Regions from separate parts of the Paenibacillus sp. FSL K6-2524 genome, predicted to be linked through region 2. Evidence: predicted binding sites of a transcription regulator. Region 2 holds the regulator's gene; the other holds the start of a gene.
What was found. Region 2 encodes NrdR, which represses ribonucleotide reductase genes. Its sites were predicted from a motif close to AACACNATATATNGTGTT; they were not measured.

Region 1 (4,705 bases), 920 kb from region 2:
ACAAATCGTGTATTCACCTACCGAGTTATTCGTACAACAGAAGGATGGACCATGGTTGGGATACAACAAAGGAACGATCACACCATTGACGATTCCAAGCATGATTAGCATAGCTTTGATCGTCTCTCAAACAGACGCGGCTGTGGGGGATCTGGTGAAATTGAACGTAGAAGAAGCCTATTCTAACGGATACAAACTTACACGTCTACCTTCTGCTGATGAAGTCATAGTGGATCAACCTCAGGTTGCTGAGCTTCAAGGACCCGATACGCTAAAGGTGAAGGGGATCGGGAGTGCGAAGATTTCACTTCAAGTTGGGAATTTTAAAGCGGAGGGGCAAATTAACGTTACTTCGCAAGAGCATCTGACGGGAGCAGTTATGCTAGAAGGTAAAGTGTTTTTGCCTATGCAATCTGTTTTCAAGATTTTGGGAGCCACCGTTAATGTTGCTAGTAGTGGAATGTATACGATCCAATTAGGAGAGAAGAGTATTGTATTACAGAAGGATAATGCTTCTGTGATAATCAACGGTGAGTCTAAGTCTCTTAAGGGGAAAACTCAGCTTGTCAACGGCGTGACCGTGATACCTGCAGACCTGCTTATCGATGAATTAAGTGTTGGAGTTACTTGGAATACGGATCTGAAGCAGGCCGAATTGCTGGTTGGAGGATCCAAGGTGGTTATCGAATCGTCGGAGACTGCCAAGATTATTAAAGCTGCAGATATTGGTAATCTAGCAAGAGTCATCGGCAAATCTTACTGGGTAAATCATAGGGGTGAGGGAGAACGGTTTAGCAAGGTAACAATTAGTGATATTATTGTGAAAAAAGATAAGTTCGGAAAGTCCTATGATATCGAGCTCAGAACCGCTAATGGGAAGACATATATAGAGCATTGTGGTGCTAGTGCCTCTAGTGTTACAGATCTCCTGAATAATCCAGTATATTACTTCAACTATAACCCATACCAGAAATATAAATGGTCACAATCCACTTGGAATAAAATCAAAGCTGGAAAAGTGGATTACGGCATGACGCCAACGCAAGTAGAATTTTCCTGGGGATCACCAACGGCTAGATCTAAGGAGGGAAATGTAGAAGTTTGGGTTTATGGGGATAGGAACTTTAATTTTGAGATCGTCTCATTCAAAAACGGTAAAGTAATCAGCTATACGTGAAATTTAACTACAAGGCGTTTGGTAGAGATACCAAGCGTCTTTTTTGTAGTGAGTAAAGAGGTTGCCATATGTAGGAATATCCTGAACAGGATGACCGTTGCTTCATAATGGGCAACTGACTATGAGTAGACTCGACCAAAGTCCAGTTAATAAATTGACTTAGGTCCATTCCATGGCTCCGCCAATATCGTTATTATTATAACAGTTCACAGAAGCTAGCAGGGGAGGGACATATACAGTACTTTATCAATTTGTATTTATTACATAGAAGAGAGTGAGTGTTTTTATAATGCAAAAAGGTTTATCAACATGGAAAGCAATACTTGCTATATTTCTAGGGATTGCAATTCTTGTTTTTGCACAAGGAACAAGTGGATTAGTGAAGTTGCTACCATTGCCAGAAGGGATTACAAATGCGATATTTAGCTGCTTATATGTATCATTTACATATCTTTTAATAAAACTATTATGCAACAAAGTGTTACATACGACTATGGCTGACTGCCGTATCACCAAACCTAAAGTTAATCCTTATTGGATAGCATGTGCAATAATATTACCTGTAGGCGTTTCGGCAATATTATTAAGTACGCCAGGGAATTTAGTAAACAATCATTTGACTGTAGGACAAATTTCGAATGTTGTTGTTATTGCTTTATTTGTTGTTGGTTTAGGTGCTGGAGTTGTCGAGGAGATGGTATTTAGAGGTGTAATCATGCGTGCGTTAGAGCGTCGATGGGGAAAACCTATAGCGATTCTTGTCCCATCTGTCATCTTTGGTTTAGTACATGCTATCGGTGCAAATATGAATATACTTGATTTATTGTTACTGTTTGTTGCGGGGACAAGTGTTGGTATTATGTTTTCACTCATTGTATACCAAAGTGGATCGATCTGGCCTAGTGCCGTTATGCATGGGATTTGGAATGTTATAATGATAGGTGGAATTCTAGATATTAATGCTGAGTATAATGCGGATGCCATTTTCTCATATGAGCTTTCTTCAGATTCATTCTTTTTAACCGGTGGAGCCTTTGGCGTAGAAGCTTCTATTATTGCGGTATGTGGTTATATTTCAGTTATTTTTCTAACATTATTCTTATGTAAAAGAAAATCAAGGCAATAACTACACTAGTGCTTGACGATTGCGAATCTCTGTAACGGAACTTAGCGACCTTATATGTGGTTTATTCCAGGTTTTTGGATTCTAACGGAACCAGCAGACGTTAATTCATCATTGTTCATACCTTTAAGCATCATTTCGAAGAAATAAGGTCTTTCAGTTCCGTTAGAATTTTTAATGACCGTAAAACCCCAAAATAAAGGCTACTGCTTCCGTTAGAATTAATGTCTGAGGAAGTCAAACTTTGATTATGGATTGAGCCTCAATAAATAAAAATAGATCATTTAAGGCGTTTGGTAGGGATACCAAGCGTCTTTTTTTTGCAAGTTTAAAAGAGGCTATTTTGGGGCAAATCCTTCTAAAACGAGCAATTAACGATAGAGTTTAGCCTATTTGCTCTCTGTTTTGGGCAAATAGCTAGGATTGACAAAGTACTATATATTGCTATAGATTAATTAATACACTACTACATATTGATGTGATAATTATTATGATATACAATCAAGAACTGTCATTGAAGGAGAATAGAAGAATGTTAATCGCTTACGATTCTAAGACGGGAAACGTGAAAAGGTTTATAAATAAGCTGAATTTACCAACGCTACAAATAGACGATCACATGACGGTGGATGAACCATTTGTGCTGATTACGTATACGACGGGATTCGGTCAAGTACCGGAGAAGGTCACTTCTTTTCTAGAGCGAAACTATCAACATATGCTCGGAGTAGCTGCTAGTGGAAATCGCAACTGGGGAAATAAATTCGCTAGAAGCGCGGATCTAATATCTGAACGTTATCACGTACCAGTGATTAGTAAATTTGAGATGGCGGGAACAAAGCGCGATGCGCTATATTTTGAGAACGAGGTGAGCCGGGTTGCGTCATATTGAACTGAACAATCTGCTGATGCAGCGAGACTCGTCCGGGTTTTTCCAATTGGAGAAGGACAAAGAAGCTGTCGAAGCGTTTATGGAAGAGGTAGGACGCAAAAGTATGACTTTTGCTGATATTCCTACACAAATCAAACACATGATTGATAATGATTACTATGAAAACTTGTATGAGCGGTATTCAGAGTCTGAGGTCGAGGAGATATTCGAATTTACACGGAGTTATAACTTTCAATTCCAATCGTACATGGCGGCTTCGAAATTCTATACAGACTACGCGCTGAGAAGTAATGATCGTACTCGTTATCTGGAGCATTATTCTGATCGTGTGGCGGTTGTGGCACTACATTTAGGAAGAGGGAATATCGATACCGTTCGTATACTTGCGGCTTCGATGATGGATCAACGACTTCAGCCAGCGACACCAACGTTCCTTAATGCAGGAAAGAGCCGTAGAGGCGAGATGGTATCCTGCTTCTTGTTAGAAATGGATGATTCACTTAACTCTATCAACTATATCATTGGTACCTGCCTACAGTTATCCAAGATTGGTGGCGGTGTGGCAGTCAATCTATCGAAACTACGTGGACGCGGTGAAAGTATCAAGGGTGTTGAGGACGCAGCTAAGGGGATTATGCCTGTACTTAAGCTGATGGAGGATGCCTTCTCCTATGCGGATCAGATGGGTCAGCGCAAAGGATCTGGAGCGGGTTATTACAATATCTTCGGTTGGGATCTACTAGAATTTCTAGATAGCAAGAAAATTAACGCTGATGAGAAAACACGACTAAAAACTTTATCCATAGGACTCATTGTTCCGGATAAGTTCTATAAATTGGCGGAGAACAACGAACCGCTGCATGTATTCGCTCCATATAGTGTATACAAAGCTTATGGCATTCATATGGATGATATGGATTTGGACGAAATGTATGATGTGTTATTGGCTGATCCGCGAGTACGCAAGAAAGCAATTATGAGTGCACGTGATATGCTGACCAAGATTGCTACAGTGCAGCTAGAATCTGGATATCCTTATATTATGAATAAGAGTAACGCCAACAAGGGACATGCGCTGAAAAAAATCGGCCCAATTAAAATGTCCAACCTATGTACGGAAATTTTCCAACTCCAAGAAACTTCGGAAATTAACAATTATGGCCAAGAGGATATCATCCGCCGTGACATCTGCTGTAATCTAGCTTCCCTAAATATTGTGAATGTAATGGAGCTTAAAAAGATTCGCGAATCCGTCCATGAGGGAATGCTCGCACTCACTGCAGTTAGTGATATGACGAACATCGCTAATGCTCCTGGCGTAGCCAAGGCAAACCGTGAGATGCATTCTGTGGGACTTGGTGCTATGAACTTACATGGATACCTGGCGAAGAACAAGATCTCATATGAGAGTGCAGAAGCTAAAGATTTCGCTCGTACCTTCTTCATGATGATGAACTATCACTCACTTGAGAAAAGTATGGAAATCGCTAAAGAGACTGGCGCTGTGTTCGCA
Region 2 (4,705 bases):
TGGAACTATGCATTTGTTCCCAGCAGGTGAAGAATTTAAGAGTAATCCATTGGCTAAACTGGGATTGGAACCACTAGATAGCTCTTTTACTGCCGACGCTTTTCGTGAAGCGATCTCTAAGCGATCGACGAAGATCAAACCTGCTTTGCTCAATCAGGAATATGTAGTCGGACTCGGGAATATTTATGTGGATGAAGCGTTATTTAGAGCAGGAATCCACCCGGAAGTTCCGGCAAATGAGCTGAGTACGGATCAGCTTGACTTACTGTATGCTGCAATTCTTACGACACTAAGAGAAGCTGTAGAGGCAGGAGGGTCTTCCATTAAATCCTTTGTGAACGGTCAAGGGGAGATGGGGATGTTCCAACACTCATTTCAAATTTACGGTCGGAAGGACGAGCCTTGCGTTAAATGCGGACATGCTGTGGAGAAAACAGTCGTAGGAGGACGTGGCACTCACTTCTGCCCGAACTGTCAAAGACCGAAAGAGCTGATTAACAAAGCACCAATAAAGAGAACCCTCTCGAATCGATCCAACAAGAGTAAAGAGGTGAGGGAATGAATATTGGTTTGACCGGTGGAATCGCCTCGGGAAAAAGCACGGTTTCTCAATATTTAGTTAAACGTGGTGCAGTATTAATCGATGCAGATGTCATTTCGAGAGAAATGATGATGCCTGGTCATCCGGTGCTCGCCGCCGTTGTGCATACTTATGGTCCCTCTATTCTGAACCCAGATGGCACACTAAATCGCAAGAAATTGGGGGGCATTATATTCTCTAATCCGCAGGAGCGTAAAGTCTTGGAGGCTATTACGCACCCTGCGATTCGAGAAGAGATGCAGCGGCGTATGGCTAAGTTCGAAGCGGATGATCCACAACGTTTGGTCGTCGCCGATATTCCCTTGTTATATGAATCCAAGCTTGAGGATTTATACGATGAAATTATGGTCGTATATGTACCTAGGCAAATTCAACTGAATCGACTCATGTTAAGAGACAATCTTAACCAGCAAGAGGCAGAGGATAGATTGAATGCACAAATGGATATTGAAGTGAAGAGGGAGATGGCGGATATACTGATTGACAACAGCCTCGGAATCGACGAAACGGAACGCCAGATCGACATTTTTTGGCGGGACAAGGGATTGTTATGAGGTGGCTTCGAAAAAAAAGGGTATTGTTACTGTTATTTATCAGTTTTACGGTTATTGTATTTTTTAATTCCAGTTGGATTTCGTTATTTTACCCGATTCAATATAAGGATGAAATTCGTCATCATGCGGAGAAAAATGGGTTAAATCCATTGATGGTGGCTGCAATTATTCGGGTTGAAACCAATTATAAGACCGGAGCCGTATCTAAGAAGGGTGCCCTGGGTGTCATGCAAATCATGCCAGATACCGCGGAGTGGGTCTTAACCAAAGCGAAGTTTAAGAATGTATCGTTAGATAGGGTCAAAGAGGAACCGGAAACGAATATCGAAATTGGAACATGGTATTTGAAGTATTTGTTTGATCAATTTGAGGGGAACGAAACTGCGATGATAGCTGCATATAACGCGGGTCCAACGAATGTGAAGAACTGGATCAAAAGTGGGAGATGGGATGGTCAGCTAAAATCGTCCAAAGACATTCCTTTTGGTGAGACAAGACATTATGTACAACGGGTATCTCACTATTACAAGCAGTACTCCGATATTTACGATGAATTTTAATTTACGAAAAAACTTCCCCTAAAGGGCAGGTTAGGGTATATATAATAAGGAAAGAAAGCACTGGAAGCGTTTAGCTTCCAATGCTTTCTAGATCGGTTATTTGAATTGGCCTGCAAGGTGTTGTTCTGCTAAGGTCACTAATCGTTTTGTGATGTAACCACCGATCGAACCGTTTTCGTAAGAAGTCAGGTTACCTGCGTATCCATCTTTCGGGAAAGAAATGCCAAGTTCTTGAGCAACTTCGTATTTCATTTGTTCTAAAGCCCCGGAAGATTGTTTTACAACTAGGTTATTCGAAGAGTTGTTTTGGCTCATGCTGTTCACCTCCTTGGGTTGGTAAGAGTATTATGTACAGGGATCGCGATCTTCATTACGTATTTAATAAGTTATTTTTTGGTATTATTGCAAATCAATAAGATATTTATAGAAGGGAGGTCCAAAGACTTGAAATGCCCCTATTGCGATTATTTAGGTACTAAAGTGCTGGACTCTAGGCCGGCGAATGAGAATCGGTCCATAAGGCGCAGACGCGAGTGTGAGAAATGTAGTCGTAGGTTTACTACTTTCGAAATGGTTGAGGAAATGCCACTCATCGTCATTAAGAAGGATGGAAGCCGTGAAGAATTCAGCCGGGAAAAGATGTTACGAGGATTGATTCGTGCCTGTGAGAAACGTCCCGTTTCTGTCGAACAACTTGAATCTATTGTCTCTGAAGCAGAACGTTCACTACGGCATTCAGCTAATACAGAGGTTGAGAGCAGAGAAATCGGTGAATTAGTTATGGAACAATTATATCCGGTCGATGAAGTTGCCTTTGTCCGGTTTGCATCTGTATATCGCCGTTTCAAAGACATTAATATGTTTATGAAGGAACTCAAGATTCTTTTGTCAAAGAATACGGGAGTCGATAAATAAAATAGGACAAGCCTTTTACATCTGCGATTAATTTCGCGGGTGTATTTTTTTACACAGAGTTTACAAAACTAATACAGAGAATTGATACTCGGTTTATATAATTGGTATTGTACAAACAAACAAGGGGGATACCTAAGAGATGAAAAAGAGTTTGATGTTGGTTTTGACACTAATCCTTACTTTCACATTGGCCGCGTGCGGTCAAAACAACGATGCAAAGAACACCACAGAATCAAATGGTGGGACGGCCTCTGGGAATACAAATGGAGGAGAACTTTCCGGATCGATTCTAGCTGTTGGATCTTCTGCACTTCAACCTTTGGTTGATCAAGCTTCTCAAAAATTCATGGATTTAAACCCGAAGGTGTCTATCCAAGTACAAGGCGGAGGCAGTGGAACTGGATTGACTCAAGTCTCTGGAGGACAAGCGGACATTGGTAACTCAGATGTGTTCGCTGAAGAGAAGTTAGAGGCAACTCCAGCTGCAGAATTGGTTGACCATCAAGTTGCTGTTGTAGCTATGGCGGCTGTTGTAAACCCAGACCTGAATATCGATAATCTAACTAAAGATCAACTGGTCCAAATTTTCACTGGTGCAGTGACTAACTGGAATGAAGTTGGGGGTCCTGATCAAGCGATTCAAATCATTAATAGACCATCCAGTTCCGGTACGCGGGCTACGTTTGAGAAATATGCTCTTGGAACAAAAACAGAAGACCTTAAAGGAGCGATTCAAGAAGACTCCTCCGGTACAGTAAAGAAACTTGTTAAAGAAACACCTGGAGCTATTGGTTATCTTGCTCTTTCATACCTTGATGATTCCATAAAAACAGTGAAATACGATGGTGTGGAAGCGAATGTAGACAATGTAGCAAATGGTTCTTATCCTGTATGGGCATATGAACATATGTACACTAAAGGTGAGGCTAATGAAGTTGTAACAGCATTCCTAGATTTCATCAAATCTGATGAAGTACAAAATGCGGATGTAGTTGAACTGGGTTACATTCCAGTTAGCAAAATGCAAGTTACACGCGATGTAGAAGGAAATATCACGAAATAAACATATCACAACATCATATCAGCAAGAAAAGAGGCGGAACTATCTGCCTCTTTCTGTGCTGTGTAAAGGGAGAGGTTTCATGGCTCAGTCCGGCGGGAAAAAAAGGGTACAACCGCATATCATAGAGGAATGGACCGGTAAGATATACACTTCATTATGTATTACTTTTTTGATTGTAACTATATTTTCAATGGTTTACTTTGTTGCAGCTAAAGGATTAAGTTCGTTTTTTGTAAACGGGGTTAGTTTTAAAGAGATTTTTGGTAGTACAGTCTGGAAACCTGACGGAGAACCGCCATTGTTCGGAGCGTTACCATTTATTATAGGTTCCTTTAGTACTTCGATATTAGCCGCACTCATTGCAGCTCCTCTTGGTATTTGTGCAGCATTGTTTATGGTTGAGATTATGCCAAAGTACGGAAAAAAGTATTTGCAGCCTGTAATTGAACTCTTGGCTGGTATTCCTTCCGTAGTCTACGGTTTTGTGGGTTTGAGTGTTGTTGTACCATTTTATAGAGATCTGTTTCCAGGGCAAGGACTAGGGATTGTGGCAGGAGCTACGGTTCTATCTATCATGATCTTGCCAACGATTACTTCAATTGCTACAGATGCGCTTTCTGCTCTTCCTTCCGGACTTAAGGAAGGTTCTTACGCATTGGGTGCAACAAGATGGCAGACGTTGTATCGGACAGTTATTCCTACAACGATGCCTGCATTAATGACGGGGGTTGTACTCGGTATGGCCCGTGCTTTCGGTGAAGCTCTTGCAGTTCAAATGGTTATTGGTAATGCACCGCATATTCCGACTTCCCTCTTTGAATCAACATCGACATTAACAAGTGTCATTACATTAAGTATGGGGAACACGGTCATGGGTTCAGTTCAGAACAATGTACTGTGGACTTTAGCATTTATTCTTATGGCGATGACGTTCATCTTCGTATTTACAGTTCGATGGCTTGAGAGGAGAGCGAAACGATGAGTGCAAAAACTGCAGATAAAATAGCAACAG

Region 1: a site for NrdR is predicted at 2,731-2,748, ahead of nrdI (class Ib ribonucleoside-diphosphate reductase assembly flavoprotein NrdI). Genes of this name have one in related genera too.

The regions. Positions count from the first base shown of each region.
Region 1 is NZ_JBBOSP010000001.1:3,066,133-3,070,837, forward strand. Features, by position in the region: gene NST85_RS13915 (copper amine oxidase N-terminal domain-containing protein) at 1-1,177, shown strand, start outside; gene NST85_RS13920 (CPBP family intramembrane glutamic endopeptidase) at 1,467-2,303, shown strand; gene nrdI (class Ib ribonucleoside-diphosphate reductase assembly flavoprotein NrdI) at 2,833-3,192, shown strand; gene nrdE (class 1b ribonucleoside-diphosphate reductase subunit alpha) at 3,179-4,705, shown strand, end outside.
Region 2 is NZ_JBBOSP010000001.1:2,150,480-2,155,184, forward strand. Features, by position in the region: gene mutM (DNA-formamidopyrimidine glycosylase) at 1-562, shown strand, start outside; gene coaE (dephospho-CoA kinase) at 559-1,155, shown strand; gene NST85_RS09490 (lytic transglycosylase domain-containing protein) at 1,152-1,715, shown strand; gene NST85_RS09495 (alpha/beta-type small acid-soluble spore protein) at 1,812-2,030, opposite strand; gene nrdR (transcriptional regulator NrdR) at 2,160-2,630, shown strand; gene NST85_RS09505 (phosphate ABC transporter substrate-binding protein) at 2,770-3,693, shown strand; gene pstC (phosphate ABC transporter permease subunit PstC) at 3,773-4,675, shown strand; gene pstA (phosphate ABC transporter permease PstA) at 4,672-4,705, shown strand, end outside.